4 regions of the Salinicoccus sp. Marseille-QA3875 genome follow, and region 4 is predicted to be linked to each of the others. Evidence: riboswitches for the same ligand, from Rfam matches in the RefSeq annotation. Region 4 holds a riboswitch; each other region holds the start of a gene.

Region 1 (7,980 bases), 1.2 Mb from region 4:
GTGACGAAGCGCTCGCTCGCTTTCGGATTGATATGCTGTTTATAAATATCATGTGCAATGCCTGCTGAAATCGCAAGCAGCATCGCGTCCGCCGATGACATGATCGCAGCGAGCAGTCCGGCGAGCATGACGCCGCCGAGAATCGGCGGCAGATATTCTTCGACGACGGAGACGAAAATCATATCTGTATTATCGAGCGTTTCAACTATGCCGAGTGTGACACCGGCAATCGTGACGAAAAAACCGCCCAGAAACAGGATGATATAGATGAATGTGCCCCACATGGAAGAGCGGCGTGCCGTTCTTGCATCACGTGAAGCGAAGTTACGCATGACGACCGACGGCGAGATGATGCCGAACCATATGAATGCGATGAACAGTCCGAAGTATGACATCCAAGGCTGTGTGACGTCACCAAATGCCGGATCGGCAGCGAGTGCACTGTCGAGCATATTGCCGATGCTCCCGAAGTCCACCCAGATGACGGCGGCGAGTATGACCGTACCAAAAAGCATGATCATCCCCTGGAACAGGTCGGTATATGTAATCGCCCACATACCGCCGAGTGCTGCATAAATTGTAAAGCCGAGCCCGAGTACGATGGTTGCTGTGGCATAATCGATGCCGAGCACGTAGGAACCGATCAGACCTGCTGCAGTGAGCTGCGGCACCATATAGAAAGTCATGGCGACCACGACGATGATTGCAGCAAGTACCTGGACGGATGTGCCGAATCTCTGGTGGAAGAAGTCCGGCATGCTCTTTGCACCGGAACGTCTGACCTGCCCCGAGATCAGGAACATCGCAAGCGGCAGTGCGGCAAGCACACCGAATGCGTAGGTGAAATAATACGGGAGCCCCATCGTCACGCCGGAGCCGACCGCACCCATCAACGAACTGGAACTGGCGATGGCAGCAAAGATTGCGAACGCCCCGACAAATGTATTGATGCTCTGGCCCGCTGTGAAATAGTCACTTTCACTCTGCCTGGCCCTTCGGTAGAAATAAATACCGATGACAGTCATTAATAATAAATACAGTAATAGAATGATTCCTTCAGTGATCTGCATACATCATACCCCTTTCTGTTTCTGGCTGTGCTAATCTTTTTCGATTCTTTCAATCCACACGACATAGGCAACCGTCAAAATAAACCAGATGAACAATCCGAAGAACATCAGCCATGCAACGAGTGAAATTCCCGCGACGTAGATATCCACCGGCCACCAGCCGAATACGAACGCCGAGTAGATGATGATGATTAAAGTCGCAAACAAACCCGGATCTTTGAACTTTGATCTTTGAGCCATATGCTACACCCCTTTTAGAATATTTCATTTATTCGGTCAATTGTTGATGTTTATTATATATAATTGCGGTAACGGTTTCAACACGAAGTCATCACTTTTTGACATACGGTTCCATCATGATATAATTGATGCCACAAACGAATATTAATGCATAGGGGAGCCATACTGTGGCTGAGAAGGATGTATCCTGACCCTTGGACCTGATCTGGATAATACCAGCGGAGGGAATGTGTGACGGCTATGCCATGGATGTATGGTCCACCCTCACAAGTCTTGACGCCTCCGGATAAGGAAGGTGTTTTTTTATGCCGTTTTTGAGAGGAGTGCTTTTATTATGAATAAAATTCTATTTCCCGTCGTATTCGTACTGCTGCTTGCAGCGTGCGGGGGCGGTGGTGCGGAGGAATCCGCTGATATGGATGAACTGACGGATGTCACGTTTGTGCTGGACTGGACGCCGAACACGAATCATACAGGTGTCTATGCCGCACAGGCGGAAGGCTATTACGAGGAACACGGATTGGATGTGGAAATCGTCCTGCCGGGTGAAGCGGGCGCGGAACAGACGGTCGCGACAGGCAATGGTGATTTCGGCATCAGTGCACAGGAGAATGTGACGCAGGCGCGTCTGCAGGATGTGTCGATCGTGTCACTCGCTGCAATCATCCAGGATAATACGTCATATCTGGCTTCACCTGAAGAATACGGATTGGAAACGCCGTCGGATCTTGAAGGTCACACATATGGCGGCTATGGTTCACCGATCGAAGAGGAGACGATTCACTCGATCATGCAGGCGGATGGTGCAGATTTCAGTGAAGTCGAAATCCTCAACGTCGGGGAGGCGGATTTCTTTGCTACTGTGCAGCGTGATGTCGACTTTGCATGGATCTATTACGGATGGACGGGGATTGAAGCTGAGCTCAGGGATATGCCGCTCAATACAATCGACTTCACCGAGTATTCGGATGCATTGAATTTTTATACACCTGTAATGATTACGAATGAGAATATGATTGAAAGCGATCCGGAAACGGTTGAAGCCTTTATGAGTGCGACGACGGAAGGCTACCAGCTGGCGATGGAAAATCCGGAACAGGCGGCGTCTCACCTGATTGATGCCGAACCGGATCTCGACGAAGCGCTTGTGATGGCGAGCCAGGAGTGGCTGGCGGATGTCTATCAGAGTGACGCGCCTTACTGGGGGTATCAGGACCGGGAGGTCTGGCAGAATTATTCGGACTGGATGTATGAAAGCGATCTGATCGAGTCTGAGCTGGATGTCGATGCTGCATTCACAAATGACTTTCTGCCGGATGAATCGGAGGAATAAACGATGAAACGACTTTTATCATGGAGCGTACTCTCACCGCTCCTCGCCATTTTCGCCATACTTGTCATCTGGCAGCTGGCTGTCGGCATCTTTGAGATCGAGGCGTGGATGCTGCCAAGCCCGGTTCAGATCATACAGGAAGGCATCGAGATCTATCCACGCATCATCGACCACAGCATCTCGACGATACTGATAGCGCTCGGCGGGTTTACCATCGGTGTATCGGTCGGACTCGTTCTGGCGGTTGCACTGCATCTGGTGCCGCAGGCGAGGCAAAGCATCTACCCGCTTATGGTGCTCTCGCAAAATGTGCCGATTATTGCGCTTGCCCCGCTTCTTGTGCTGTGGTTCGGCTTCGGGGCACTGCCGAAGATACTGATCATCACGCTCGTCGTCTTCTTTCCGATCGCCGTCTCCCTGATTGACGGTTTTCGGCAGACGAATCCCGAACTGCTCAATTATATGCGGATGATCGGCGCCGGCCGCCGGCAGATTTTCTTCAAGCTGGAATGGCCGAGTGCCCTGCCGTATTTCTTTTCAGGTCTTAAGATTTCTGCCACATACAGTGTGATGGGTGCGGTCATTGCCGAGTGGCTCGGTGCCCAGCAGGGTCTCGGGGTCTTCATGACGGTCGCATCTTCCGCGTTCCGGACGGATCAGGTATTCGTATCGATTTTTGTCATCATGCTGATCAGTCTGGTGTTGTTCGGTTTTATTCTGCTGCTCGAGAAATGGCTGACTCCATGGAATCAGGACAAGAAAGGAAGTGGAACGGATGACTGACAAACTGCGTATTGAAAATCTGTCTCATACATTCAAAGGGCAGTCGGACATCGACGTGCTCGATAACCTTTCGCTGAGTGTCGCTGACGGGGAGTTCGTCACGCTGCTCGGCCCTTCCGGCAGCGGAAAGAGCACCATCTTCAATCTCGTCGGCGGACTGATCGATGCGGAGAATGGTGATATCTTTATTGATGGTAAGCGTGCCAACGGCACACGGGGCAACATCAGCTATCTGCCCCAGCAGGATTCCCTGCTGCCGTGGCGGACGATCGAGGATAATGTCGTTTTGGTCCAGGAGGTAAACGGCGCCGTCGACCGGGAGGCTGCTCGCAGACTGCTGGAACGGGCCGGGCTCGGTGGTTATGAATCCGCCTACCCTGATACACTGTCCGGCGGTATGCGCCAGCGCGTCGCCTTCATCCGCTCGCTCCTCAGCCCGCAGCGTCTCATGCTGCTGGATGAGCCGTTCGGTGCACTCGATGAACTGACACGGCTCGACATGCAGGACTGGCTGCTCAAAATGTGGGAAACCGACCGCCGTTCGGTGCTGTTCATCACCCACAGCATAGAGGAGGCGCTCTACATGTCCGACCGTATACTGATTTTGTCCAATAAACCAGCCCGCATCATCAAGGAAATCGACGTGCCGTTCGAACGGCCGCGTGATCCCGGCATTACGCTGGATGATACGTTTGCCAAGCTTAAAAGGGAAATCTACCTGTTGTTGAAAGAAGGGGTTCAGAATGATTGATGCACAAATGACGAAACTCATCCGAAACCAGGCGTCTCAGATGGAGCAGGAGGGCAGGCTGTCAGAGACGGTGCTGCAGTACATCTATGATCAGGGACTGTTCAAATTGTTTGTGCCGGACGCGTTGGGCGGCAATATGCAGCCGCTGCCGGAGGCATTGAAAATATTCGAGGAAGCGGCACATGTGGACGGCAGCTTCGGCTGGCTCGTGCAGATCGGTTCAGGCGCCGGATTCTTTGCGACGACGATGGCGCCGGAAGCGGTCAGAAAATATTTCACCGCCCGAGATTTCTACATTGCCGGCAGCGACCGCCCGACGGGTGTGGCCAGAAAGACTGATGGCGGCTATATTGTGAACGGCACATGGGCATTTGCGAGCGGGGCCGGCCATGCCAGCCTGTTCACTGCAACATGCCGGATAGAATCCGATGACGCGGAGGATGAGAAACTGTATGCTTTTGCTTTTACACCCGATCAAGTCGAAATTGAAGAGGATTGGAACGCCTTCGGCATGAAAGCGACCAGCAGCCATACCATCCATGTGGAGGGTGCTTTCGTACCTGCGGCATATCGTTTTGACGTGACCGGCCCGCATTTCCATTTCGATCATCCGGTCTACCATTATCCGTTTGTGCCATTCGCCGCAGCGAATATCGCTTCCACTGCCATCGGTGTCGCAAAACATTTCTTTGAAGCGGCGCGCGAACATGTCGAGTCTAAAAAAGCAGCCTGGAAAAAAGAAGGTTCGAACCGGTATGACCATGTGAATAAAATCCTGGAAGAAAATGAAGCACGATTTCAGAAGGAGCGCCGGAAATTCTATCAGGCAGTCGAAAAATCATGGGATGCCCACCTTACCGGTGGATCTCTTGATGACAAGGACATGGAGATAATCTCCACCCGGAGCAAAATCGTCGCTGACGCTGCAGTGAGCGGAGTCCAGAAACTTTACCGTTACCTAGGAATGGATATTGTCACAGAAAGTCATCCTCTGAACCGCATCTACCGTGACCTTATGACCGCATCACAGCACGGTCTGCTTGTGGATTCGGAAGGTGAATTAAGATCCGATAGAAGTTGACCGCCACAAAAAGTGCTCTGAAACATTAATGTTTCAGAGCACTTTCCTTTGCATCTCCCCCATCATTTCGTACTTTCCGCTTCTTCCACTCTCTCTTCATGTCTGCAGCAGCGGTACTATGAGAAATGTAATCAGTGACAATACAACGCCGAACCATTGGCTGAGTCGGATCATCTGGCGGTCTGCGAGACTCTTCGTTCCGAGCATCCTCTGAATGGCATACTAGTTGGTGCCCCCAGTAGAAGAGCTTCGAAAATATCATACCGATGAATCATTGAAGAATCGATGAATTTTGAAGATATTTCACTTCATATTTATCAGCAAGTTCAGCAATGAATTTCAGCAGCGCTTCAGATTCAACCTCCTGTGCCTTGAATTTTTCTTCCAACTCCGTGGCTGTTGTACGTTCTTTTTCTGTACACACTTTTTTAAAATATCCCCACATATGGTTGTATGTATTCATGATCGAACCTTTCGTGGGAGTGGTTTCCATTGCCTCGTCAATCAAGACATCCAACACCTCAATATCAGGGTTTCCTTTTAACTCTTTACGTATGCGTTCATAGTGTTTCTGGCTGTGCATCATCACTTTATATTTTTCCAGAGCCCATTTCTTTTCAATTTCATGTCTCTTACTCATATTATCACTTGCCATTGCTTCATGATTCCTGATTTCCTTAATTTTTTCAGGTGTAAGATGACCTCTCACACTGTTGATAAGACGGATTTCCTCTTCGAGATGATTGTGCGTTATATTTTTCCTGATTACCGGTTTTCAAACATTGGAATAGTGTTCCATCTGCTTGCAGAAATAAATTGAAGGCTTAATAAAATGTCTTATTAAAAAGCGGAAACAAAGCCTTATGCGTCACTTTGTTTCCGTAATTGATATTTTGTGTTTATTCTATTCGCACATTTTCTATTTCTTCATAGCCAATGATGTAGTTTCTCCCGTCTGAGGCCATCACGTTATACAGTACATAATTTTCATAAATACCATTCGTGTTCTCATGAGAGTAGGTGCGGTATATATAAACGTTGGAGCTGCCGTCTGGATTTTGCTCTTCATAATCGATATGCACCGAGTAAGTTATATGATTGGCGTATCGGCCGGATGCTTTGTTTGCAGTTAATAAGTTTTGGCCCACTGAGCCTTCCCGGTAGAATTCAAGCGCTTCGTTGTTCTGATCGTTATAGTATCCAGGCAGGGCAAAAAGGTACTGCCGTACAAACTGCAGATGACTGTTTATTTCTTCAGGTGCTTCTTCAGAACGGGGGAGTACTGATATATCTATCGGTTTCGATTCTCCATATTCAGCTTCGAAAGAATACTTTACGGCACATGGCAGACAGTCGCTGACCGGTGACTGTGGCAGTGTGCCATCTTCGATAAGGTTTTGATAGGCCGTAAATTGATCTTCTGTTGAAACACCTTTACACTCTGTGAGTTCGGACATGATGCACTGTTCAGCAGCATTATAATTTTCGTTATTGCCGGCGGAATCCTCAGAGGTATCATTTTTTTGCTCATCTGTCGTTTCTTCAGAAGATGCTTCCTGTTCGCCTTCTCCACTCAGATTGTTTTCCTGGTTTTCGTCTGTTTCGTCGGTACCTGCTTCTTCGACCGATTCTGCCGGTTCATCGACTTCTTCTGTCGAAGCAGTTTCTTCGTTAATGGCATCTGTATTATCATCTGAACCGGATGAAACTGTAAAAAATACGGCACCCAAAATAAGCAGCAGTACAATAGGAATAACTACATACAATGCTTTCATGGGCAGTCCCTCCTGAGAAATTCTATGTAACTTAATTATATAACACCGGGGAGTAATTTTACATCAGCACATTGAACGAAAAAACCCCGAAAACAATTAAGTTTCCGGGGTTTTAAGAGATTTTCATTATGACTGAATTTGATCTCGATAATTTATGACGATAATGCTGAAGCACCGCCGTCAATTCTCTGGTAAGTTCCTGTGATGAAGGAAGCTTTGTCAGAGTTCAGGAAGATGACGAGGTCGGCAATTTCTTCGGGCTTCGCATATCTTGATAATGGAATGCCGTCAATGACCGCCTGTTTGGAAGCTGCTGCTTCTTCAGGGTTTCTGTTTGCTTCGATTCTTCTCATCATTTCAGTTTCAACTGCGTGTGGTGATACTGCGTTTACACGTACACCGTAGTCTGCCGCTTCCAGTGCTGCGGATTTAGTAATACCGACAACAGCGTGCTTGGATGCAACGTATGGACTCATTGAAGGTGAACCGATCCAGCTTCCGATGGAGCCCATGTTCACTACAGAACCGCTCTTTTGTTCTTTCATTACACGGAGTACGTGTTTTAGTCCGTAGAATACGCCGAAGACGTTTACTGAGAAGACACTTTCGATATTTTCTTTTGTAATGTCTACAAGATCTTCTGTTGCACCGTTGATTCCGGCATTATTTAAGAACACATCAATGCGGCCGTAGTGGTCTTTAGTTTCCTGGACGAATTTTTCTACTTCAGCTTCATCCGATACGTCTGCACTGAATGTGATGACTTCAGCATCTTCGATTTCTTTTGCAGCATTTTCAATTGCTTCCTGATTCAAGTCGACTAAAGCGAGTTTTGCTCCCTCTTCAGCAAATTTCTTCGCTGATGCCAGTCCGATACCGCCGGCACCGCCTGTAATCAATACAACTTTATCTTCATATAATTTTCCCAAAATATAACCTCCTGAGTG
Region 2 (7,980 bases), 870 kb from region 4:
AAGTGGATATATAGCAAGTGCACATGCAACAACTAAAGCAGGCGATGCAACGGATGCAGCATATAAAGCATGTGAAATCGGTTTTGACCTCATCATTGCTGTCGGCGGTGACGGCACGGTCAATGAAGTGCTGAACGGCATGGCTGATTTTGACGAGCGTCCGGCTCTCGGCATCATACCCATGGGCACAGTGAATGATTTTGCTTCTGCGCTCTATATCGACAATGATATTGAATCGGCTGTGGACACGATTGTCAACGGACAGACGATGTTTATTGACATCGGTAAGATGAACAGCAAGTATTTTATGAATATAGCGGGCGGCGGGAAGATTACTGCCGTATCTTATGAAGCGCCGAGTAAACTGAAGGCGGTCATCGGGACACTTGCTTATTACGTCAAAGGGGTTGAGCTGCTGCCGCAAATAACAAGCACGAACATCAGGATCGAGTATGATGACAATGTGTTTGAAGGCGAAGTCATGCTGTTTTTAATCGGCCTGACAAATTCAATCGGCGGCTTTGACAAGCTTGTACCGGAAGCGAGATTCAATGACGGCGAGTTTTCATTACTTTTTGTTGAAAAGGTGAGCATTCTTGAGCTTGGCCGTATCATGACAATGGCTTCAAGAGGAGAACACCTGAATCATGATAAAGTACATTACGCAAAAGCGAGTGATATCAGGGTATCATCGTATGATGATGTACAGCTTAACCTCGACGGCGAGTTCGGCGGCGTACTGCCGGCACGTTTCGTCAACTATCAGCAGCACATCGCTTTTCGTGTGCCTGATAAATTTTATAAAGAACAAATGCATAACTGATAACATGGACAACACAGTGATTTTTCACTGTGTTGTTTAGTATTTAATCTACAGGAGGTTAATATGAAGCTCACCATTTTCGCAACGACAGATGTCCACGGCGCAATTTATCCATATAACTATTTTGATCGAAAACCCGTGAATCACGGACTGATCATTTTAAAATCATATATAGAACAGTATAAAAAAGACCATCCTGATGAGATTGTGATTACAGTGGATAACGGGGACCTTCTCCAGGGGGACGTGTGGAGTGATTATGACGTGGAGCACAGGGACGCACCGCTGATTGCCAGTCACTTGAACGATATGTATGATGTGATCTGCCTCGGCAACCATGAATTTAATTTTGGGCTGGATTATTTAAACGATATTTTCAATAAAGTGAATATACCAATCGTCAATTCGAATATTGATTTTTTGGATGACCCTTTAAAGGATAAAATAAGGAAACATGCAATGATGTCTTTTGATACGCCTCATGGTAAGCTGACCGTCGGTTTTGTCAGTGCCGTCCCGACTCAGATCATGAAGTGGGATAAATATAATCTGGAAGGCAATGTGGAAGTGTCTTCGATGAAAGAATCGATTGATGCTGAAGTGCAGGTGCTGAAAGAAAATGGTGCCGACCTCGTTATTTTATTGTCCCATTCGGGCATGAGCCGGGCGAAAGAGGATATGGAGCGTTTCGGTGAAAACCAGGCATTTCTGATGACGTTTTTAAAAGATATTGACGGCATCGTCTTCGGTCACACACACGAGCTGTTTCCGCACGACGGATATGAGATAGATGTCAGTACATTGGATATCGTCAAAGGCACAGTGAACGGTGTACCGATGGTGCAGCCGGGTGTACAGGCGAGCCATCTCGGGAAGCTGACTTTTGAAATCGATATGACAGACGGCCTCCGGATTACGGACTCCAAAGCGCAGCTGATTGATGCTGAAACAATTGAGCTGGCACCGGAATACTTATTACAATATGAAGGACAGCATAATAAGGTGCTTAATTTCCTGAGTACAGCATTCGGTGAGATAAAAACCCCGTGGCACTCATATTTTTCAAGGGTGGCACCGTCCTACTCCGTGCAGGCCGTTGCTGAAGCGGCTAAGAATTATACATTTAAAATCAAGGACGATATTGAACTGCCGGACCTGCCGGTGCTGGCGTTTTCCTCGGCAGTCAAATCCGGACGGGACGGGGCGGATGACTTTACGGTCATAGATGCCGGCACATTCACTTTGAGCGATGCCATTGACATTTATAAGCATCAGAACAACTTTATGATCATTAAAGTGACCGGCGATATACTGAAGGAATGGCTCGAGTGGAGTGCTTCACAGTTTACATCGGATAAGGATGAAAACATACTGTTCCCGAACCGCTCACGTCAGGGCTTCCCGGGATATAACTTTGATGTGTTCATCGATCTTGAATATACGATTGATATTTCACAGCCGCCGAGATATTCAAGTTCTGCCAAAAAGATCAGCGATTCTGAAAGAATCGTTTCGATTACTTATAAAGATGAAGAAATCAGCCTGCAAGATGAGTTCATCGTCCCGGCACACAACTACCGCGTGGCGTATACACCGTTTCTCAGAGACCAGGAGATACTGCATGAATCAGATCAATCGATACGTGACCTCGTCATCGATTACATGAAAAACGGACCAGAGTTTGAACTGAAAAATCCGATAACGGTCATACCTGCCGGCAAATATTACTTTATTTCCGCGACAAAGGCACAAAACTATATTAAAGACGAACCGATCAGGCATATCCGAACGATAGATGATGGTTACAGCTGGTACGAAATTGAAATGTAAGAGGGATATAAATGACACTACCTGTTAAAAATGAATATTATACAAGTACAGTTCTGGATTATACTCACCAGGGACTCGGTGTGGTAAAGATCGACGGCTACCCGATCTTTGTCCAGGATGTACTGAAAGATGAAGAAATAGAATTCAAAGTGATCAAAGCGAATAAAAAATTCGGGTACGGTAAGATGACCAAACTTATCGAACCGGCGAACGAGCGCATAGTCCCGCCGTGTGTATATTACTACGAGTGCGGCGGCTGCCAGATCCAGCCGCTCAGTTACAGTGAACAGCAGGCATTCAAAAAAGGCACTGTTGAAGCGAACATCAACCGCCAGGCGAAGCTCGGTGTGGATGTGCATGAAACTATAGGCATGGAAGCACCAAGCTATTACCGCAACAAATCGCAGATTCCTGTGCAGAAAGTGGATGGTGAACTGAAGCTCGGGCTGTACAGACCGAGAAGTCACGACATCATTGATATTAAACACTGCATGATTCAAAAGGACATTCATAACGACATTATGAATGAAGTCCGTGAGCTGCTTAAAACGTTCAACATATCCATCTATGACGAGCATAAGCATAAAGGGCTGCTGCGTCATCTGATCATCCGCTCGAACCATGATGATTCTGAAGTCCAGGTGGGCTTTATTACCAATGGTCATAAAAATCCATTTGGCGATATTATAAGGATACTGGTTGAGAAATTCCCGGCGATTACGAGTGTCGTGCAGAATATCAACATTGATAAGACGAATGTAATTTACGGCAGTGAGACGAAAGTGCTGCACGGTGCAGAGTATATTACCGACGAACTGCTTGGCAAAAAGTTCAAGATCCGTGCACGGTCATTTTATCAGGTGAACCATGAACAGACGGAAAAACTGTATACGGAAGCGTTGAAAGTTGCGGACTTGAAAGGCGATGAAACAATCATCGATACGTATTGCGGCATCGGCACCATCGGTCAGGTCGCGGCAGAACATGTCGGTAGAATCATCGGTATCGAAGTCGTGGATTCTGCCGTCGAAGACGCGAGAGAAAACGCGAAGCTGAACGGCATTGATAATGCAGAATATCATCTCGGAAAATCGGAGGTGGTCATGAAACAGCTGGTTGCAGAAGGTGTAAAACCGGACCTGGTATTCGTCGACCCGCCGAGAAAAGGGTGCCACGAAGACTTTCTCGACAGTCTGGTAGAAGTCGCGCCGGAAAAGATAGTTTATATTTCATGCAACCCGAGCACGCTGCAGAGAGACTTGAAAATCCTGAGCGAACAGGGCGGCTATTCAGTCAGCCCGGTAACGCCGGTGGACCTGTTCCCGCAGACGAATCATATAGAAGCGGTGACGCTGTTGGAGAAGAAGTTGTCTAACTAAAATAAACCTTTGTTTTTTCATGTCAGATTCAATATCTATTCAATACTTTTATCATCCCTGGCCCCGTGATCCATTTTTTGTTCAACGACAAATGAGTTGGGAAAGTGGGTTTTATAATTAACTTAGCCACCTTTGACACAAAAATCACCTAAGAAAGATTAATTTTAGGTGATAATACGCCTAATCTATTTTAAATACGCCTAAAAAATGATATAATTAGGCGATTAAAAAGGAGGTTAAGCGAATGAGAGCTTTCAATTACTATAATTTGAAATATTATCATTGGGATAGCGAGATTCTCGGATTGGTTTCACAAATACACGAGTACAAAGGCAGACAAGAATTATATTTAAAACAAAAACCTGCTGTTCTGGATAAGTTAGTTGAAATAGCGAAGATTCGCAGCACAGAAGCTTCTAATGAAATTGAAGGAATTGTGACCACCGACTCGAGACTACGTGATCTATACCAGGATAAAACAATTCCAAGAAACGGGGATGAAGAAGAAATCCTGGGTTACCGGGATGTGTTAAATACCATTCATGGAAGCTTTGAGTTTATACCTATCCAATCAACGTATATTTTACAGTTACATCGAGATTTATATCAGTATTCTGCGAAATCATTTGGCGGAAGATATAAAGCAACACAAAATATCATCACCAAAACCGGATCGGATGGAAGACAAAGTGTGATTTTTACACCGCTTGATTCTTATGAAACACCTATTGCAATTGATAATATATGCGAAAGCTATAATCAGACACTCGAGGACGATGTAATTGATCCACTTGTGTTGATTCCAATTTTTATCCTTGACTTCTTATGTGTTCACCCGTTCAACGATGGTAATGGACGGATGTCGAGATTATTAACAGCTCTATTGTTATATAGAGAAGGTTATGTTGTTGGAAAGTATATCAGTATTGAAAGCAAAATAGAAAAGACCAAGGAAAGTTATTATGAGGTATTGGAACAAAGTAATCACAAATGGCATGAGGAAGAGAATAATCCTTTTCCATTCATTAAATATATTTTAGGAATAATACTTTCTGCTTACCGTGATTTTGAAGAGAGAGTTGATTTAATGGATGATAAATTACCTTCCAAGGAATTAGTCATTCAAGCAATAAATCAAAATTTAGGGAAATTTACTAAGAGTGAAATCATGGATCTGGTCCCGAGTATCAGCAGGGCATCAATTGAAAACGCGCTGAAACAACTTGTTGAAGATAACGAGATTGAGCGCCATGGTAAAGGAAGAGCAACTTTTTATACTAGAAAATAAGTATTGAAATTATTAGAATTAACGGATTGTCTGATTCAAATTTCAAAATAAAGCCTGTCAAGATCAACTATTTCCGCAGTCGAAAACATGGAGGCGGGTTCAATGAAACTGGACGTAAATAAACCTCAATTAACCATCATGGGTGTGAGATTTAACAATCAGAAAGAGTTTAGAGGTGCACTATATGCAATCAGATCCAATATGATTGAAGGCGACGATTCATCTATTTACCAAATAGTGATGTATTGAGAAATATCCGCAACTCGTGTATGTTGGTCATATAAACCAAATACGTTCCAACTGGGGGCAGTCTTAAAGGCTTGAGAAGTACCCTTTGAACCTGAACTGGTTAATACCAGCGGAGGGAAGTGGATAAATTTATTATTGAATAAAGATCGAATCAATATATAAAAGCATCAATCCCTCCTCCTCCAGTCGGAACGACTAACAGGAGGAATTTTTTATGCGTTTTTCAGAACAGTTGAGGGAAAGGACGAAAGACAGCTGGGATAAGAGTCTGAATCATCCTTTCGTTAAAGGTATTGTTGAAGGTGACCTGCCGCTCGAAACATTCAAGAATTATATTTTGCAGGATATTTATTATTTGAAACATTACGGGAAAGTCCATGCATTCGCAGCGGCGCATGCGGATGATTTTCATGTATCTGCGAGCCTGGCCGGGAAGGCGAAAAATACTGCTGAAGCGGAACTGACTGTACATAAAGAACATGCTGAAATTTTAAATATTACCGACGAGGACATTGCAAACTTCAAACCGGCACCGACGGCTTATGCCTATACGTCCCATTTGTACAGAGTTTCCTTGTCCGGCAGTCTCGTGCAGATCATCGCTGCGATTCTGCCGTGTTACTGGCTGTATGCGGATATCGGCATGAAATATAAAGAGGCGAAACCTTATGAGGAAATCTACCGCAACTGGATCCGGATGTACGCGAGCGACTGGTTCCAGGAGTCGACTCAGGAAATGATCGACCTGGTTGATGAGTTGGCAGCGAAAGCAAGTGAGGATGAAAAGGAAAAGATCATTGATCAGTTTGTGATCGCGAAAGAATACGAACTGGCATTTTGGGAGATGTCATACACATTTGAAACGTGGATGTCCGAGCGGGAATGAATTTATTTTACCCGATTGAAACGGGCAGAAATTGTCGGGTGGCGGGAAACACCGGTTGATAGACTTGTTAGTGAGTGGAGGTAATTGAATGGATATGTTAAGAGGATTCAATCAGGCGCTGGATTATATCGAAGATAATCTTGAAAATCGGATTGATTTAAAAGAAGTGGCAAAGAGGGCCTACAGTTCCGAATATCATTTCAAAAGGCTGTTTTCACTTTTGTCCGGCATCACAATTTCTGATTACATCAGAAGGCGGCGTCTGACTGTTGCAGCGGCGGAATTGAAAAAGTCGGATATCAAAGTGATTGATGCAGCGGTAAAATACGGCTATCAGTCACCGGATGCGTTCGCGCGGGCATTTCAGAGTTTTCACGGAGTGACGCCATCGGCAGTAAGAGATAATGAACAGAGTTTAAAAACATATCCTAAAATGTCCTTTCAACTCACTATTCAAGGAGGAGTCGAAATGAAATACCGTATTGTGGAAAAAGAACCGTTCAAAATCGTTGGAGTCAAGTATGAAGTGGAAATGGCGGACGAGGTGCTTTCGCCGTCGTATGGAGAGATGATGGAAACCATCAGTGAAGCGACAATGACTGATTTGGCATCGATGTCCGAAGAGAATGGATATGGAATAGTTCACGCCACAGCAGATTACAGTGAGAATGATACAGCTCAAGCGACTTTCAATCAGTATATCGGTGCATTTTCAGATGATGAGACAGACGAGTATTCCACTTTGAAAATCGGATCTTATAAATGGATCGTCTTTGAAGCGGAAGGGGACTGGCAACAAATTGAAAAAACATGGATGCGGATTTATACGGAATGGCTGCCGTCTGCATCTTATGAGCTGGACTCGGGACCTGAAATATTGGCAGATAAAGAGGATAGAGCGAGATTTGTATTACAATCAAGGATAAAGATTAATAGGGATATCATCGTCCGGGCAAATAAACTTTGTCCGGCTTTTTAGTGTTTTATTGACTGGCATCAAGGGTAAATAAGTTTAAAGATGTATATGAGTGTTTTTCAACCCACCCGGAGCATACAACTTGAATAGGGGGAAAAATTTATGTCTGTAAGAAAAGATATTAGACGCATCAACGAAAAAGAGGACGAACTCGGTGTTTTGACTTTATATTTGAATACAGATGCAAGCAACCCGGATTTGAATAATGGCGAATGGAAAATCCACTTGAAAAATGAGATTAAAGAGATGAAAAATTACGCAGATAATACGGCAGCTGAACCCGAGAAGAAAGCACTGAAGAAACTGCTTAAAAAGGTAGAGGATCGTGTAGGTGAACTGCAGATGGAACTGCAGAAAGGTCTGATGATTACAGCTTCTGCCGATGAAGAATTGTGGGAAGAAAAAATTCTTCAGGTGCCTGTGACAACGACACTCCACTGGGAGAAAATACCTGCCACACAGCAGCTTGAGGCGATGGTTCAAAAGTACCCGAAAGCAGCGATAGTCGTTCTTCAGCAGATGGATGCGCGTTTTATTGAAACGGAACTC
Region 3 (7,980 bases), 870 kb from region 4:
AACTTTCTATAATTAGTATAACTTAAGTAAAGAAGGTGATGCCCATGGATCAGAAGATGAATATATTTAAAGGCAGTTTGACCAATTATCAGTTGAGTGAAGCTTTGGAAATGACGTTGGATGAGATCGATTCTGTATTGAATGGAGAAATTGACGTATCGGCGTTAAGTCCTGAAGTGATTGATAGAATCAGTCATCTTGAAGATGCATTGTTCGGGCATGGCAGAAAGTGATTTAAATGTATTAAGCATATAGTTGAAGTTTGTGAAGGATGTGATATAATTAGTTATTGAATCGTTTCGATACTTATGAAGAAGGTGATATTATGAACACTGAATTGAACCTTTCACTACTCGTGGAAAAATTAACTGCATACCAAATCAGTCGAGCTGTAGGTGTCGATATGGATTTAGCACAGAAAATTGTTGACGAAGAAATTAAACTCGAAGATTTACCTGAAGACACACTGGGTAAATTACAAGAATTAAATCATAAATTGATGAGCTGAGACTTTGTTAAGTCTCTTTTTTTACTTCTTTTGACGTATGTGAATCCTCGTATGGTAAATGTTATTATTGATGTACTAAATATTTTTATAAAGGAGCAAACTTATGAATCTGCTGATTATTTCCGGGAGCCCCTTTCCAGGTTCAAGCACAGCTTTCTTAGCAGAAGAAATAAAAGCTCAGATTGAACAGCCTGAAAACCATGTGGAAATAATAGAGTTGTGTGAGTGGGATATCCCATTACTCGGCCATCCTGATACGGAAGAACTTGAAAAATTCAAGCGGATTGCGAGCGAGGCGGATGCGATTATAATTGGAACGCCGAACTTCCATACTTCGTTTTCAGGAATATTGAAAAATGCTTTGGATCATTTATCATTTGATCAGTTTGAAGAAAAACCGGTTGCTCTCTACTGCACAAGTGGCGGGATGAGAAACACTGACCCGCTGGCGCAGTTAAGAATTGTCATGAGGGGGCTGCACGCATTTGCTATCCCGACACAGCTCTGTGCAAGCAGCGCTGATTATGAAAAAGATGAGAACGGTGACTACGGAAACCTCAGTAATGAGATGAAACAAAGAATCGGTAAGATGTTGGATTCATTGATATCTCTTGCGGGTATGACTAAAAGTAAGCATCAGATTTGATGCTTACTTTTTTATGGTATTACTAATTTCATATAAGTATGCGAAGGAAAAGGTATAAAACATGTTGAATAAAGATAAAAATGATTTGCCATTATTATTGCTGAGCATCATCATGGGTGTTTTTGTTATCACTTTTATCGTCTCTGAAACAATAGGAAACCGAAATTATCAATCTGAATACACTTTCGATGAAGCTGTTTCAGCCCAACTGGATAAAAACACGCAGGACGTTACCATTCAAGATGGTGAATTGACGAATGCTGATGAAAATCAGTTGAGAGAATATATGAAGACTGACCAGGACCATTATCCGCTGCAGCATATGGATCTGCGTGAAAAGGTTGAGGTGGACATTGATATATTGAATGAGATATTGAAGGACAAAGGTATCCTTGAGGGACGTGGGGAAACTTTTTTGGAAGCGCAGAATCTCTATGATATTAATGTATTATATCTAATCAGCCATACCCAGGTAGAGACAGGTAATGGTGAATCAGAGCTGGCACAAGGTGTAGAAACCGATCAGACCTACTATAATTTTTTTGGTATCGGTGCATTTGATAAACAGGCAGTTGAGGCAGGTTCAAGCTATGCAGAGCAGGAGGGCTGGACTTCACCTGAAGCGGCTATAATCGGCGGTGCAGAGTTTATAAGTAATAATTATGTCAATAATTATCAAAATACATTATATAAGATGAGATGGAACCCAGAAAAGCCGGGAACTCATCAATATGCAACAGATATCAGATGGTCGGTAATCATCGCTGATATAATGTCGTCTTATTATAAAGATTATGAATTGAATACCGCTGATTATGAATATATTGAGTATAAAAATGAATGATAAAACGTCGTCATTATTTCAATGACGACGTTTTATATTTTATTCCAGGAATTTACGGACAGAGTGGCGAATGTCCTCCGACTGGGAAATTGCCGAAATGACTGCGATGCCATCCGCACCATTTTCTAAACATTGATTATAGTTATTCAGCGTTACTCCACCGATAGCCACCATCGGTAAATTTCCTATTTTTTCACGCATCAACTTTAAGCCGGAGACACCTATAGTTTCACCTGCATCGTCTTTTGAGCTTGTTGCAAAGACTGGTCCCGTACCAATATAATCGACATTATCCAAATTGCTGGCAGCTAGTTCCATCTCATCACGAACGGACAGTCCGACAATTTTATCATCAAAATATACAGGCAACTTTTCAGGACTCATATCATCCTGGCCGATATGGATGCCATCGGCTTGTACTGCCCTCGCAAGATCGACATCGTCATTTATGATGAAGGGAACATTATATCCAGCAGTCAGTTCTTTGACCGACAGAGCAAAGTCCTGTAGCTTTTTACCAGTCAGTGCATCAGTTCCTTTCTCTCTCAATTGAAATAATGTGATGCCGCTCTGTAATGCCTGCTCTATTATGTGAAGACTGCTCTTTATATCTCCACCATTTGAACCGTATATAAAATAAAGTCTCAAGTCATTTTTATTCATGTGATTTAACAGCCTTATCTTTTAAAATAACATCATCATTCAAATACAACGCATCGATATAATCCGGTATGAAAGTACCGGGGCCTGCAGCACCGTTCTGTACTGCAGATTCGGCACACAGGTTATAGTAACTGACAGCGTCTATAACGGCGTTATTAACATCGTCACTTTTGGCGATGAATGTCAGTGTAACTGCGCCAAGAAGACATCCTGAACCCGTTATTCTCCCTTGCAGTCCGTGGCCGTTATGAAGAGTATATTTATGATCATGTGTAACGATGGCATCTGTTTCTCCTGTAACGAGTACCGGTATATTATATTTACTAAATGTATTTTCAGCTATTTCAAGTGCATCACTTTCCTCAGCAGAGTCGACACCGCGGGATATACTCTCTTCTCCTGACAATGCCAGCATTTCACTTCTGTTTCCTTTGATGAGGTCAACCTTATAATTCTCGATCAGTTCATCGATAAGGTTCTTTCTGAAAGAAGATGCGCCATAACCGACCGGGTCCAATACGACAGGGACGTTATTTTTATTCGCCTGAACGATCATTTCTGACATCAATTCTTTCTTGTGCGTGTCAGCAGTGCCGATATTGATCAACAGCCCATCCGCTGCTTTCATCAGAGATTCAGCCTCATCTTTTTCACCACTCATAATCGGTGAAGCACCCAGTGCAATAAGCCCGTTGGCGGTAAAGTTTTTCACTACGTCATTTGTTATACAGACAATAAGCGGCGGCTCTTCGCGTATACTTTGTAAAAGTGACATAAATTTACAACTCTCCTTTATATGCAAAATGGTTAACCGGTCCGTCACCTTTTCCAATTCCCGGAGTCTTCTGTATGGCCATGGTTATATACTTTTTCCCGATCCGAAAAGCTTTCTCCAATGGCTTGCCTTTGGAGAGTTCTGCTGTAATGACAGCTGAAAATGTACACCCTGTGCCGTGAGTATGATTAGTGTCCACTCTGTCTGAGGTCAATCTGACCTCATTATCCTTTTCGAACAGGTAATCCACCGCAGCACCTTTTAAATGCCCTCCCTTTATGATTACACTTTGCACTCCAATCTCTTCAATGAATACTTTTGCGGCTTTTTTTACATCTTCTTCATCTTCGATGTCCACACCTGTGAGTTTTTCCGCTTCCATGATATTGGGCGTCACTGTCAAGGCTGCAGGCAGCAGTTCATCTCTCAAATAGGCTATGGCGTCCCCGCTTATCAGATTATGCCCTGACGTTGAAATCATTACCGGATCGATGACAAGCGGCATTTCATATTTTGTGACGTAAGATTTTAAAACCCGCATCATCTCTTCGGTTGCGATCATTCCGCTTTTCATGGCATTCGGCACCTCATCTGAAAATATACTTTCAAGCTGTGCTGAGAGAAAATCTGCAGGCACGTTGAAGACATCCTGCACCCCCATCGTATTTTGTGCTGTAAGTGATGTGACAGCGGACATGCCATATACTTCTCTCGAATGAAAAGACTTGATATCTGCTAAAATACCAGCTCCGCCTGTAGGGTCAGTTCCTGCAACCGTCAGAGCAATCGGCAGACGTTCTGTCATATTTACCCCATCCTTCCCTTTACCAAAATAAAAAACCCGTTTCCGGCAATGAAATCATTGCAGAAGCGGGCTTAGTAATATAAATAACAGCACACACCAAAAGAGCATCATAGTCTATAGAAATATATTTGGTTAGCTGTTTGATATTTATGTACTAAACCACTTCCTTACGCTAGAATTACCCAGATCAAGTCGAAGGGATCAGCACTTTCTGATAAATTTATATCAGAAATCTGCTATCTCAGCTAATGCACCCCTAGTGGTACTGTTATTTACTTAGTTTTATGATAAATGTGTAAAGCATGTAAGTCAAATGACACGAGTCTAAATATAAAGATTATTCAATTTCCTTTATACGCCATGGATGGCTGTAGACATTAAATGAATTGCCGCGCACAAATCCGACTGCAGTAATGTTTAGGTCATGGGCAAGTTTTACTGCCAGATCCGTAGGAGCAGATTTGCTCAGAACGATGCCGACACCGATTTTAGCTGCCTTAGTTAAAACTTCGGATGAAATACGGCCGCTGAATACCAGAATCTTATCCCTGACTGAAATATTATTTTCAACGCAGTAGCCGTATAATTTATCAAGTGCGTTATGACGACCGATATCGCCGCGGTGGACGACAGTGCCATCAGGGCTGCCCAGACTCGCATTATGAATGCCGCCTGTTTCCTTGAAAATTGTACTCGTCGTCTGCATTTCTATCATCAGCCTGCTGATCTGTTCCGGGGTCAATGTCGTTTTACTCATTGATACTTTAGCTGTATCGACATCGTTTTGAAAGTAGAATTGACGGCTTTTGCCGCAGCACGAACCCAATATGCGTTTAGAATACTGGAAATGATCGGTAGGAATTGATTTGTTCAGCTTTATATGACAAAAGCCGCCTCTGTCATCGAGATTGATGGACAGAATATCTTTATAAGATCTGATTGCACCTTCGGACGCAAGAAAGCCGATGACCAGCTCTTCCAGGTGTTCAGGAGAGCATACAAGAGTGGCAAACTCAATATCATTGATATAAATAGTCAACGGGAACTCTTCTGCAACTACATCATCTATATCAGAAAATTGACCGTCAAAGTATCTGACAATCTTTCTGTCTGTTGTTATTTCCATTTTATAACCTCTTTAAAAATATTTTCGGAAAGATTTCACAATTCAGGAAAATGCATTGTCCAGCTATTGATAAACATATATAATACATTATAGCAAACATATACATTTTATATGATAACTATATTTAATGTAAATATTTAAGCTTATGGGGGGAAATTAAATGGAAGTAAACAAGAATCGCTGGTTGATAGCCCTTGCAGGTGTCGGTATACATATTTCAATCGGCTCCGTCTATGCATGGAGTGTTTTTACCGGTCCGCTTCAGGAATCGGTCGGCTGGTCATTGTCTGATGTGTCATTCACATTCAGCCTGGCCATTTTATTTTTAGGGCTCTCTGCAGCATTTATGGGCCACTTTGTGGAAAAGTATGGTCCGAGAGCTTCCGGTTTAGTATCGACAACATTTTTCGCTGTCGGTATGGCAATGGCGGGATATGCTGTACAAATTGAAAGTTTATGGCTTTTGTATCTGGGCTATGGTGTGTTTGGCGGTATCGGTCTCGGGATAGGTTATATTACACCGGTCTCAACGCTTGTCAAATGGTTTCCGGACAGAAGAGGGATGGCAACAGGGCTTGCAATTATGGGCTTTGGTTTTGCTGCGATGATTGCTTCGCCGGCAATGGAATTTTTAATGAATGAATTCAGTATTGCTGCAACATTTTACATACTTGCTGCCATTTATTTTGTAGTGATGCTGGCATCCAGCCTGTATCTGGAAAAGCCGCCTGAAGGCTATTTACCCGAAGGTATGAAAAATGATGATAATTCAGCTAAGGAAGTAAAACAGGATCTGGTGCAATTAACTGCGAATGAAGCAATTAAAACGAAAAGGTTCTATTTTCTGTGGTTGATGTTATTTATTAATGTCACTTGTGGAATCGCTATCTTGGCAGTAGCCAGCCCGATGGCCCAGGAAATTACAGGTATTTCAGTAGCGGCTGCAGCAATCATCGTAGGTATTATGGGTGTGTTCAACGGCGGCGGACGATTGATATGGGCATCAATTTCAGACTATATCGGCCGGCCGAATCTATATACTATTTTCTTTATAATTCAAATTGGTGTGTTCGCAATGCTGCCTCTGGTCACAAATGAATACTTATTTGCAATTTTATTGTTTATTATGATCTCCTGTTATGGCGGTGGGTTCTCTGCAATTCCAGCGTATATTGGTGATATTTTCGGTACGAAACAGCTTGGCGCCATTCATGGTTATATTTTGACGGCATGGGCTGCTGCAGGCCTCGCAGGTCCATTTATTGTTGCGGAACTTTACGAGGCGACAGCGAGCTACACGATGACACTGTATATATTTACCGCAATGTTTGTAGTTGCACTGATTATTTCATTATGGATCAGAGTGGATATTAAAAAATTGAGGGAAAGCACTTCTCAAGTGAGAGACAGTCCACAAACAATACAAGAGAAACCTCAGACATCTGAGTAAATATTCTTTTTAAACATATAAACTTAATGTATAATATATATACTATCGATAAAAGGAGTGTCATAAATGGGTAAAACTTTACACCCGGGTCCTATTAAGAAAACTAAAAAATGGGATACCAGTCTATGGGTCAGCCCTGTACCTTTTGGATTCACAAAAGTTAAACCAAGACATATTATAGATTCGGCAAAAGTTGCATGGAAAAACAAGGATAATCTGAACTATGCAAAAAATATAATTTTAAAGGGTGTTTGTGACGGATGTGCATTAGGTGTAGGCGGTCTTCAGGACCAGACATTAACAGGGCCGCACGTATGTACAACGCGTTTCAACGTCTTAAGACTGAATACAGCACCACCGATTGAACCAAGAATACTGCACCAGGACATAAATGAGCTTAGAAAGCTTGATTCATCAGAACTTAGAGAGCTGGGCCGTATCCCTTATCCGATGATCCGTCGTAAAGGCGAAAACAAATTCACGAGAATTTCATGGGATGAGGCAATGGGTACTGTTGCAGACAAGATGAAGAAACTTGATCCCAAGCAGTATGCATTCTACTTAACAAGCCGCGGCATCACGAACGAGTCATATTATGTGGCTGCAAAAACAGCGCGTTATCTTGAGACGAACAATATAGATAATGCATCAAGAATCTGTCATTCACCAAGTAAATCTGCTTTGAAACGTTCGGTGGGTGTCGGTGCTTCAACTTGTAACTATCAGGACTGGCTTGGTACAGATGTATTGGTGTTCTGGGGAAGTGTTGCTTCAAACGCAAGCCCGGTATCCACTAAATACATGATGGAAGCTAAAAAGCGCGGTACGAAAATTATCGTAATCAACCCATACAGAGAACCTGCCATGGAGAACTACTGGGTGCCTTCAGTCGTAGAATCTGCATTATTCGGCACAAAGCTTGCAGACGATTTCTATGAAGTGAACATCGGCGGAGACATTGCTTTAATGCATGGTGTCATGAAGCACTGGTTCGATATGGAAGAGGCAGTAGAAGGTTCAGCTGTCAACCATGAATTCGTACGTGAACATGTCAATAACTATGAAGAGCTCAGGGAAACAGTACAGGAGCAATCATGGGAAGAGATAGAAAAATCTTCAGGAATCAAGAAGGATAGAATCATTGAACTGAGCAACCTGCTTGC
Region 4 (7,980 bases):
ATATTGTGCTTCTTTACAGGTCTGAAGTGCATCAGGCTCTTCATATTATTTGCTGTGATGTAGGATAAAAGAAGGTTGATGACATCATCCTCATGAACATTCTCTTCCTTTTCCACATTATATTCCTGAACGTTCTCATAGACCGTGTAAAGCGGCGGATCATTATAGATGAATTCAATTAAAGGCTCACTGTCTTTATCGACCACGATTTCTGCAGGGCCGATTCTTTCCACTTCACTTTTCAGCTCATTAGTGTCGGTTGTCTGGAATGAGTACAATTCTCCTGTAGATATATCAGCATAGCCCGCGCTGTAATGATGACCATCAGTATGTAATGCAAGCAGATAGTTGTTTCTGCCGTCATCCATACCGAAATCATCGATCAGAGTGCCGGGAGTGATGACTCTCACTACTGCACGCTTGACCATCCCTTTAACTTCTCTCGGGTCCTCCATCTGTTCGCAGATAGCCACTTTAAAACCATTTTCAATCAGTTTTTCTATATAGTTTCTTGAAGAATGATGCGGTACCCCGCACATCGGTATCGGGTCTTTCTTTTTATCCCGTGCAGTCAATGTAATTTCCAGCACTTTGCTTGCTGTGACTGCATCATCATAAAATAATTCATAAAAATCACCCAGTCTGAAAAATAGAAGAGCATCCGGGTGCTCATCTTTGATAGACAGGTATTGTTTCATCATCGGCGTTGTTGACGCGGCCATAATAACACTTCCAAATTAATAATTTTATCTCTTCAATTATATCATTATTCAAAGTGATGATTGAAGAAATAAGGGTCAATCCTGCATTTTGTGAAGTACATTGCGCTTTTCCAGCTGCTTTAATATGAACCATGATATGACAGCACCGAGCAGACTGCTTATAATAAACGCCGGGGCCAGTACAAAGAAGAACTCGCCTTCCAGCCCCAGCACCAATATGAGCGGGTAGGTCATCAGTGCACCGATGATTCCTGTGCCGGCCACTTCACCGATGGCGGCATAGTGCAGCTTTTTGAACTGTCGGTACATCAGCCATGCAAAGAGTGCCCCCACCATGCTCCCGGGATATGCAAACGGTGTTCCGGTCCCCATCAGAATCCGGATCGTCGATGAAACAAAAGCCTGCAGCACAACCCACGGACCGGTAAATACCGCCCCGAGGACATTGATCAGATGCTGAACCGGTGCTGCCCGTATTGCGCCGAGCGGTATGGTTACGATCATGCCGAGTACTACATTCAATGCGACGAGTATGCTTGTCAATGTCAACTTTCTTGCCATAATGAAACTCCCCTTTTAGTTAAATTAAAACCGGCTGCACATCAATAAAAGATGTACAGCCGGTTTTGAAATTATATTTATAGTTCTTCATTATTTTGGTTCGGTCTGTTTTCCACTGCCGCACCTGTTTCACCCATCAGCAGGTCTCCGCCTGTAGATGTGATGACTTCTTCTGTGACCGTTCTGCTGATTGCATGTGATACCAGCTGCAGCAATTCATTCATCTGGCGCTGGGAATCTTTGAACTGTTCCACAATCGGCATTTCATCCAGTTCATCCTGGATTTTCTTTATTTTTTCTTCCGTCATCTGGTAGGCACGTTCCTTACCGTAGTTTTGGAAGTTGACGGATTGCTTCTGCAGACTCTTCAAGCTCGCCATGCCTTCACGGACATCTTTGTTTTCGTGAATTTTGGCTTCCGCTTTTTTAAAAAATTCAACCTGTTCCGTTTCAGCCATCATCTTGCCCAACTTTTTCGCTTCTTCAACTATTTCCTGCTTTGTATACATATTACGCTTCCACCTTTTCTTCATTAAGCACTTCTACAAATTCACCCATTAGAGAAAAATTCCTTGTTTCCGTGACTTTTACTTTTACTATTTTACCAATGACATCGTCACTAGGTGCTGTGAAATTCACAAGTTTACTTTTATCTGTATAGCCTGCGTAAATATCGTCACGCTTCTTGCTTGTACCTTCACAAAGTACGTTCACATACTCGTCCTGGTATTTGCTCAGCGCGTCACGCGTGTAATGCGTCACCAGACGGTTCAGTCGCTGCAGACGGTCTTTTTTATCCTGATCACTTACATTGTCTTCCATTTTGGCTGCCGGCGTACCGTCTCTCGGCGAGTAGATGTACGTATAGGCATGCTCAAAACCGACTTCCTGATAAAGTGACATCGTATCAAGGAACTGTTCTTCGGTCTCATTCGGATACCCGACGATAATATCAGTCGTGAGCGCTACATCAGGCATTTTCGCTCTGATTTTACCGACAAGTTCGAGGTAGGCTTCTCTCGTATACTTTCTGCCCATGATTTTAAGCACATCGTCGTTACCGGACTGTACAGGCAGGTGGATATGCGGCATCAGGTTTTCACCCGTCGCAAGCACATCAATCAAGTTGTCCGTGAAATCCCATGGGTGGCTTGTTGTAAAGCGCACGCGTGGAATATTGGTCTTTGCCACATCGCTCATAAGGTCGCCAAGATCATAGCTGTAGTCCAGATTCAGGTCTTTACCGTATGAGTTGACATTCTGGCCGAGCAGCGTAATTTCCTGGTAGCCTCTTGCAGCGAGATCCCTGACTTCTTCAAGAATGTCTTCAGGCATTCTTGAGCGCTCTTTACCGCGTGTGAAAGGTACGATGCAGTATGTACAGAACTTATCGCATCCATACATGATGTTGACCCATGCCTTCGTGCCGCCTTCACGGACTTTGGGCAGGTTTTCAATAACGTCGCCTTCTTTGGACCAGACTTCTATCACTTTCTCTTTGGACATGTATGCTTCATCCAGTATATTCGGCAGACGGTGAATGTTATGAGTACCAAAAATGATATCAACGTTCTGATATGATTTAAGGATTTTATTCACGACCGACTCTTCCTGAGCCATGCACCCGCAGACTCCGATCAGTACTTCGGGATTATTCTGCTTCACATGTTTCAAGTTACCGATTTCACTGAACACTTTGTTCTCCGCATTCTCACGGATTGCACACGTGTTCAGCAAGATGACATCTGCATCATCCGTCGTATCGGTATGCTCGTACCCGAGTGCCGTAAATATGCCGGCGATGACTTCCGTGTCATGCACATTCATCTGGCAGCCGTAGGTCCTGATGAAAAATTTGCGCCCTTTGCCGAGGCCCATGAAGCGTTCATCAATTTCAAAATCTTTATGATACTCAACTTCCGTCTTTCCGCGCCTTCTTGCATCTCTTAGATTCGGAGGCTGATAGACATGTTGAAAATATTGACTGTAGTCTTTTTCTTCTGTTTTCTGCTTGACTTTTGAAGCATCCAATCTCTGTTCTTCATTCATCTTAAAACCCCATTTACTCCATTGAAATATCTTTATATAGTATATCGGTTTTCATCAGTAATTTAAAGTACATTTGATTGATTACCTCGCATCGGTGACATTAATCAGATTAAATGCCGTTCCGAGGAAGAGAGAAGCAGAAGCGATTACAATGATCATCAGTACAAATAAAACATCATATTTCGAGAATGCAGTCTGATAATAGTAAGTTCTCGGTCCGTCATCGAACTGTTTCGCCTCCATCGCAACACCGAGACGGTATGCACGTCTGATGCTTTGTGACAATAAAGTGATCACCGTCGTGATGAACCCTTTAATACCTGAAATATGCTTTTTATGAATGAGCGGTTTTCTTACCTTTCTTGCCTGTCTCAGCATCATATACTCACCTGCAATAATCGGCACCATGCGGATTGCCGCCATGAACGAGTACGCAAATTTCGGCTTTAATTTAAGCTGGATCATCAGACTGTAAAATACATCCGTCAGCTTTGTAGTGAAAATGACGAGCGCACCGAAAAATGACAGCGTCAAACCGCGCATCATGATGTGGATCCCCCTGATCAGACTCTCTTCGGTTATATGAATGAGCCCAAGGCGGAATAAAGTCGTCGACCCGGCGCCGTAAAATATCATGTACATCGCTGAAAATAGACCAAACACGAAAAACAATACCAGCACCACAGCCAGATACCGGAGTCGTATGCCCGATAAAATGATCATGGTGATCAGCATGATGAATGATAGATAAAACAGTTGATTCGGATTGTGCATCAATACGACCAACAGAAATAACAGTATGCCTATAAAAATTTTAGTGAGTGGATTCGTCCTGTCAACGAATGTATGATAATTTTTTATCTGTTCAAGCATGACCGTCACCCCGGACTTCCGTAATCCCTTTATTCTCAAGTATCAGTCTTCTCGTCGGATATCTTTCTGTAATGCCGCGGTCATGAGTGATCATGATGACAGTGACGCCTTCCTCGACGCGTTCATGGAACATCTTGAGCAGTTCGTATGAAAGCTTCTGATCAAGACCGAATGTCGGCTCATCAAAAATCATGACTTCCGGCACACCGCCGGTTGCTGTCGCTACAGAAAGGCGGCGCTTCTGCCCCGTAGAAATTTCAAGCGGATGCAGATGACCCACATGATCCAGACCGATTCTGCCGAGCAGCGCCTCACATTTTTCATGCGCTGCATCCTGTGGATAATGCATCTCCAGGTTGATGAACACTTCGTCGTAAACTTTGTTCGTAATGAACTGCAGTTCCGGGTTTTGAAATACAGGGTAGACGGTGCCCGCAATATCTTTTGTCTTCCTGACTTTTTTGCCATTCACATGGATGATGCCGTCCGTTTTGACCAGCTTCATCAGCGCCAGCATCAGACTCGTTTTTCCGGTGCCGTTTTCTCCTTCAATTGTCAGCCATTCACCTTTTTTGATTATTAAATTGTCAATGTTCAAAAGTGTCTCTCTGCCTCTTTCGAGCGTCATGTCATTTATTTCTATGAGCGTTTCATCTTCTGGCTCAACTTTAGTGAAAACCGGCGCATAGTCCCATGAATATGGGTGCCATACACCGTATTCGTTCAGCAGTTCAATGTAGTTATCCATAATGCTGTGGGGGCTGTCGTCCATGATAAGTTCGCCTTCTGCATTCATTAAGACGACGCGGTCGACCTTATCCCATATCTCGTTCACGCGGTGTTCCACAATGACTACGGTCTTGTCCTCCCAGATATTTTCAAGTGTCTGCCACAGGCCGCCGACCGATGCTTCGTCCAGCATGCTTGTCGGTTCATCAAGCAATAAAGTTCCACTGCCCTGAAGCAGTGCCGAAGCGATCGCGAGACGCTGTTTCATCCCTCCTGATAAATTATTGATGGGCATCTTCAAGTCTGTTTTCAAGCCTACTTTAAAAAGAGCATCCTGTATCATCCGGTCCATTTCCCTACGCGGTACATTTCTGTTTTCCAAAATGAACGCGAGCTCTTCAACGACAGTCGGCATCGTGAACTGTGAATCCGGGTCCTGGAACACGTAGGCAGCTTCTGTATCGACATCCAGGACATCCGCTTTAAAAGGGATATCCATACTTCTCGGTATATTACCGCCGAGAATATTGAGAAGTGTACTTTTCCCCGAACCTGAAGGGCCGAGCATCAGCACCTTCTCGCCCGTCTTTATATTTATATTTAAATTGCTGAACTGTCTTTTATCCGTTTCAGGAAACTTCAGTCTGAGGTTCTTTATTTCAATAGCCAAATCTTCTACAATCCTTCATCATGATTTAATTTGCGGCTGCCGACGAATTTCAATACGCCGGTCTCACGGAGCGCCTGATAGATCAAGTGCGCGAGCACACCTGCAATCAATGCACCGCTGATGATTCTGAACGAAAACATCAACACAATATTCCATGTGGCCACTTCGGCCAGATAACCGTAGAACCAGTCGATCGGCAGTGTGATCAGTGCTGCTGCGATACCTGCGTAAACTGCCGTCATCATCCTGGTGCTTTCATATTTAAAGAGAGCAAAGATGATTTCACATGCGAGCCCCTGAAGCAGAGCATAAACGATTAAGAATACGTCAAACTGCAAAGTGACGATTGTTTCCCCCGCCCCTGCCGCAAACTCAGCAAGCAGTGCAACACCCGGCTTCCTCAATATTAAATAAGCGACGACAGCTGCGATGAACCACATGCCGTAAGCCAGTTCATTCAAGTGCAGTCCGAGCGGCTGGAGAACCGTGTAGATTGCTCCCCACAGCGAATAGATCACTGCAAATACAAAACCGATTACAACTGTTATCAGTACATCTGTCAACGTCAGACCTTTTCTTTCTGCCATAACAAAACCCCTAAAAATATATTTCCAAATAAAAAACACACCGCAAACGTACGGTGTGCATATATTGAAATATGCCACTTTCCTACGCTAGCATAATCTAGATCAGGTATTAAGGGTGAATCTCAGCCCGCACGGGGCACCCCTAGTGGATGTGTTTATTATTCAGTTAACTAGTATGATAGTACACTTGATGCTGTTTGTGAAGTCATTTGGCATTTATCATTTCATAGTAGCGTCCCTCTTTAGCGAGCAGCTCCGCTTCCGACCCGGATTCCAGCATCCGGCCGTCTTCCAGCACAAATATTCTGTCCACCGCTTTGATCGTATTCAGACGGTGTGCAATGATGATGCTCGTTCTTCCTTTCATCAGATGTTCAAGCGCTTCCTGGATTTTAAGCTCGGTCACCGTATCAATGCTTGATGTCGCTTCATCCAGAAGTAGAATCGCTGGATCTGTGATCAGTGCACGGGCGATCGAAATCAGCTGCTTCTGCCCCTGTGAAATAAACCCTTCATCCAGTTCGAGCACCGTGTCATAACCATCTTCGAGCTGAACGATGAAATCATGTGCATTCGCAAGCTTCGCCGCTTCAACCACTTCTTCGTCCGTGGCATCCAGTTTTCCGTATCTGATATTTTCTCTGATGGTCGATTCGAACAAGTACGGGTCCTGCAGGACAAATGCTGTCTGTGAACGTACATTATGGCGTTTGTATTCAGTCAGATTCGTTCCGTCGATCAGCACTTCACCGCCGTCCACTTCATAGAAACGGGCGAGAAGCTGCATGACAGTCGTCTTACCTGCACCCGTCGCACCGATCAGTGCGACGGACTCACCTGCATCGATCGAGAATGTCAGATCTTGTATCGTCGGTTCAAACTGTTCTTTATCATAAGAGAAATAGACATTTTTAAAATCGATTTTGCCTTGTATTGTCTTATCTTCAATCGTTCCATCGTCAGATTCCTCTTTTGTATCGATGATCTGGAACACACGCTCGGCTCCCGCAATCGCAGACAGCACCTGGTTGAACTGGTTCGAAAGGTCTGCAAGCGGACGGGTGAACTGTCTCGCAAACTCTGCGAAGATGACGATGGTTCCGATTGTAACAAGGCCGTCTGTATATAGCGCCATCAGGCCGCCGGCACCGGCGACGATCGCAAAGCTGATGTTGTTCAGCATATTCATTATCTTAGGGATGAAACCGGCATAAAGCAGCGCCCAGAAAGTGACATGCTTCAGTTTTGATGCCCGTTCATCGAAAGCCGCTATCGTCCTTTCCTCCTGTGAAAAAACTTTGACGATTTCCTGTCCGGAGACTATCTCTTCGATATATCCGTTCAGTTCCCCGGTTCTCCGCTGTCTCTGCTTATAAAGGGGACCGGTCCTTTTTGTTACGAATGCCACACCGAAAATGAGCACCGGGACGATGGTCATCGTGAGCAGCGTCAGAAGCGGGCTTAAATATAACATTACAGAAACTGTACCGATCAGCGTCACTATGCTTGTTGTGAACTGGATGAACGATGAGTTCATCGTCTGAGACAATGTTTCAATATCATTCGTCATCCGGCTCATCAGTTCACCGTGCTGTCTCTTATCAAAAAATCTGACCGACAGTTCCTGCATATGTGAAAATAAACGGACCCGCAAATTGTAGATCGTCCTCTGTGCCAGTCCCACCATTAAGAAGGAGGCAAGGTACTGGGTCCCCGATGACAGCAGATAGATGAAGAATATGAAGACCAGCACCCCGATCAGTCCGTCGAACTCCTGGACGACGAGATA

Evidence for each region. Region 4 has a riboswitch for thiamine pyrophosphate ahead of ACY8DT_RS11965 (ECF transporter S component). Riboswitches for the same ligand answer to the same signal wherever they lie in the genome.
Region 1: it holds a riboswitch for thiamine pyrophosphate, as region 4 does, so the genes downstream of both, ACY8DT_RS05975 (ABC transporter substrate-binding protein) here and ACY8DT_RS11965 (ECF transporter S component) in region 4, are expected to answer to the same signal.
Region 2: it holds a riboswitch for thiamine pyrophosphate, as region 4 does, so the genes downstream of both, tenA (thiaminase II) here and ACY8DT_RS11965 (ECF transporter S component) in region 4, are expected to answer to the same signal.
Region 3: it holds a riboswitch for thiamine pyrophosphate, as region 4 does, so the genes downstream of both, thiD (bifunctional hydroxymethylpyrimidine kinase/phosphomethylpyrimidine kinase) here and ACY8DT_RS11965 (ECF transporter S component) in region 4, are expected to answer to the same signal.

The regions. Positions count from the first base shown of each region.
Region 1 covers NZ_CM143103.1:1,154,030-1,162,009, reverse strand. The annotation lists gene ACY8DT_RS05985 (sodium:solute symporter family protein) at 1-1,070, opposite strand, end outside; gene ACY8DT_RS05980 (hypothetical protein) at 1,101-1,310, opposite strand; TPP riboswitch at 1,454-1,554, shown strand; gene ACY8DT_RS05975 (ABC transporter substrate-binding protein) at 1,645-2,643, shown strand; gene ACY8DT_RS05970 (ABC transporter permease) at 2,647-3,426, shown strand; gene ACY8DT_RS05965 (ABC transporter ATP-binding protein) at 3,419-4,177, shown strand; gene ACY8DT_RS05960 (acyl-CoA dehydrogenase family protein) at 4,170-5,258, shown strand; gene ACY8DT_RS05955 (YbgA family protein) at 5,530-5,913, opposite strand; gene ACY8DT_RS05950 (hypothetical protein) at 6,158-7,033, opposite strand; gene ACY8DT_RS05945 (SDR family NAD(P)-dependent oxidoreductase) at 7,186-7,962, opposite strand.
Region 2 covers NZ_CM143103.1:463,567-471,546, reverse strand. The annotation lists gene ACY8DT_RS02515 (diacylglycerol kinase) at 1-823, shown strand, start outside; gene ACY8DT_RS02510 (5'-nucleotidase C-terminal domain-containing protein) at 887-2,653, shown strand; gene rlmD (23S rRNA (uracil(1939)-C(5))-methyltransferase RlmD) at 2,665-4,032, shown strand; gene ACY8DT_RS02500 (Fic family protein) at 4,277-5,320, shown strand; gene ACY8DT_RS02495 (hypothetical protein) at 5,423-5,569, shown strand; TPP riboswitch at 5,613-5,704, shown strand; gene tenA (thiaminase II) at 5,784-6,455, shown strand; gene ACY8DT_RS02485 (AraC family transcriptional regulator) at 6,544-7,434, shown strand; gene ACY8DT_RS02480 (VLRF1 family aeRF1-type release factor) at 7,534-7,980, shown strand, end outside.
Region 3 covers NZ_CM143103.1:1,485,498-1,493,477, forward strand. The annotation lists gene ACY8DT_RS07545 (hypothetical protein) at 45-233, shown strand; gene ACY8DT_RS07550 (hypothetical protein) at 326-508, shown strand; gene ACY8DT_RS07555 (NADPH-dependent FMN reductase) at 612-1,154, shown strand; gene ACY8DT_RS07560 (N-acetylglucosaminidase) at 1,216-1,998, shown strand; gene thiE (thiamine phosphate synthase) at 2,038-2,661, opposite strand; gene thiM (hydroxyethylthiazole kinase) at 2,654-3,436, opposite strand; gene thiD (bifunctional hydroxymethylpyrimidine kinase/phosphomethylpyrimidine kinase) at 3,441-4,241, opposite strand; TPP riboswitch at 4,389-4,509, opposite strand; gene fdhD (formate dehydrogenase accessory sulfurtransferase FdhD) at 4,579-5,367, opposite strand; gene ACY8DT_RS07585 (L-lactate MFS transporter) at 5,528-6,817, shown strand; gene ACY8DT_RS07590 (FdhF/YdeP family oxidoreductase) at 6,884-7,980, shown strand, end outside.
Region 4 covers NZ_CM143103.1:2,358,844-2,366,823, reverse strand. The annotation lists gene mutS (DNA mismatch repair protein MutS) at 1-722, opposite strand, end outside; gene thiW (energy coupling factor transporter S component ThiW) at 798-1,283, opposite strand; gene ACY8DT_RS11985 (YlbF/YmcA family competence regulator) at 1,361-1,792, opposite strand; gene miaB (tRNA (N6-isopentenyl adenosine(37)-C2)-methylthiotransferase MiaB) at 1,794-3,332, opposite strand; gene ACY8DT_RS11975 (energy-coupling factor transporter transmembrane component T family protein) at 3,414-4,205, opposite strand; gene ACY8DT_RS11970 (ABC transporter ATP-binding protein) at 4,198-5,604, opposite strand; gene ACY8DT_RS11965 (ECF transporter S component) at 5,610-6,191, opposite strand; TPP riboswitch at 6,254-6,345, opposite strand; gene ACY8DT_RS11960 (ABC transporter ATP-binding protein) at 6,397-7,980, opposite strand, start outside.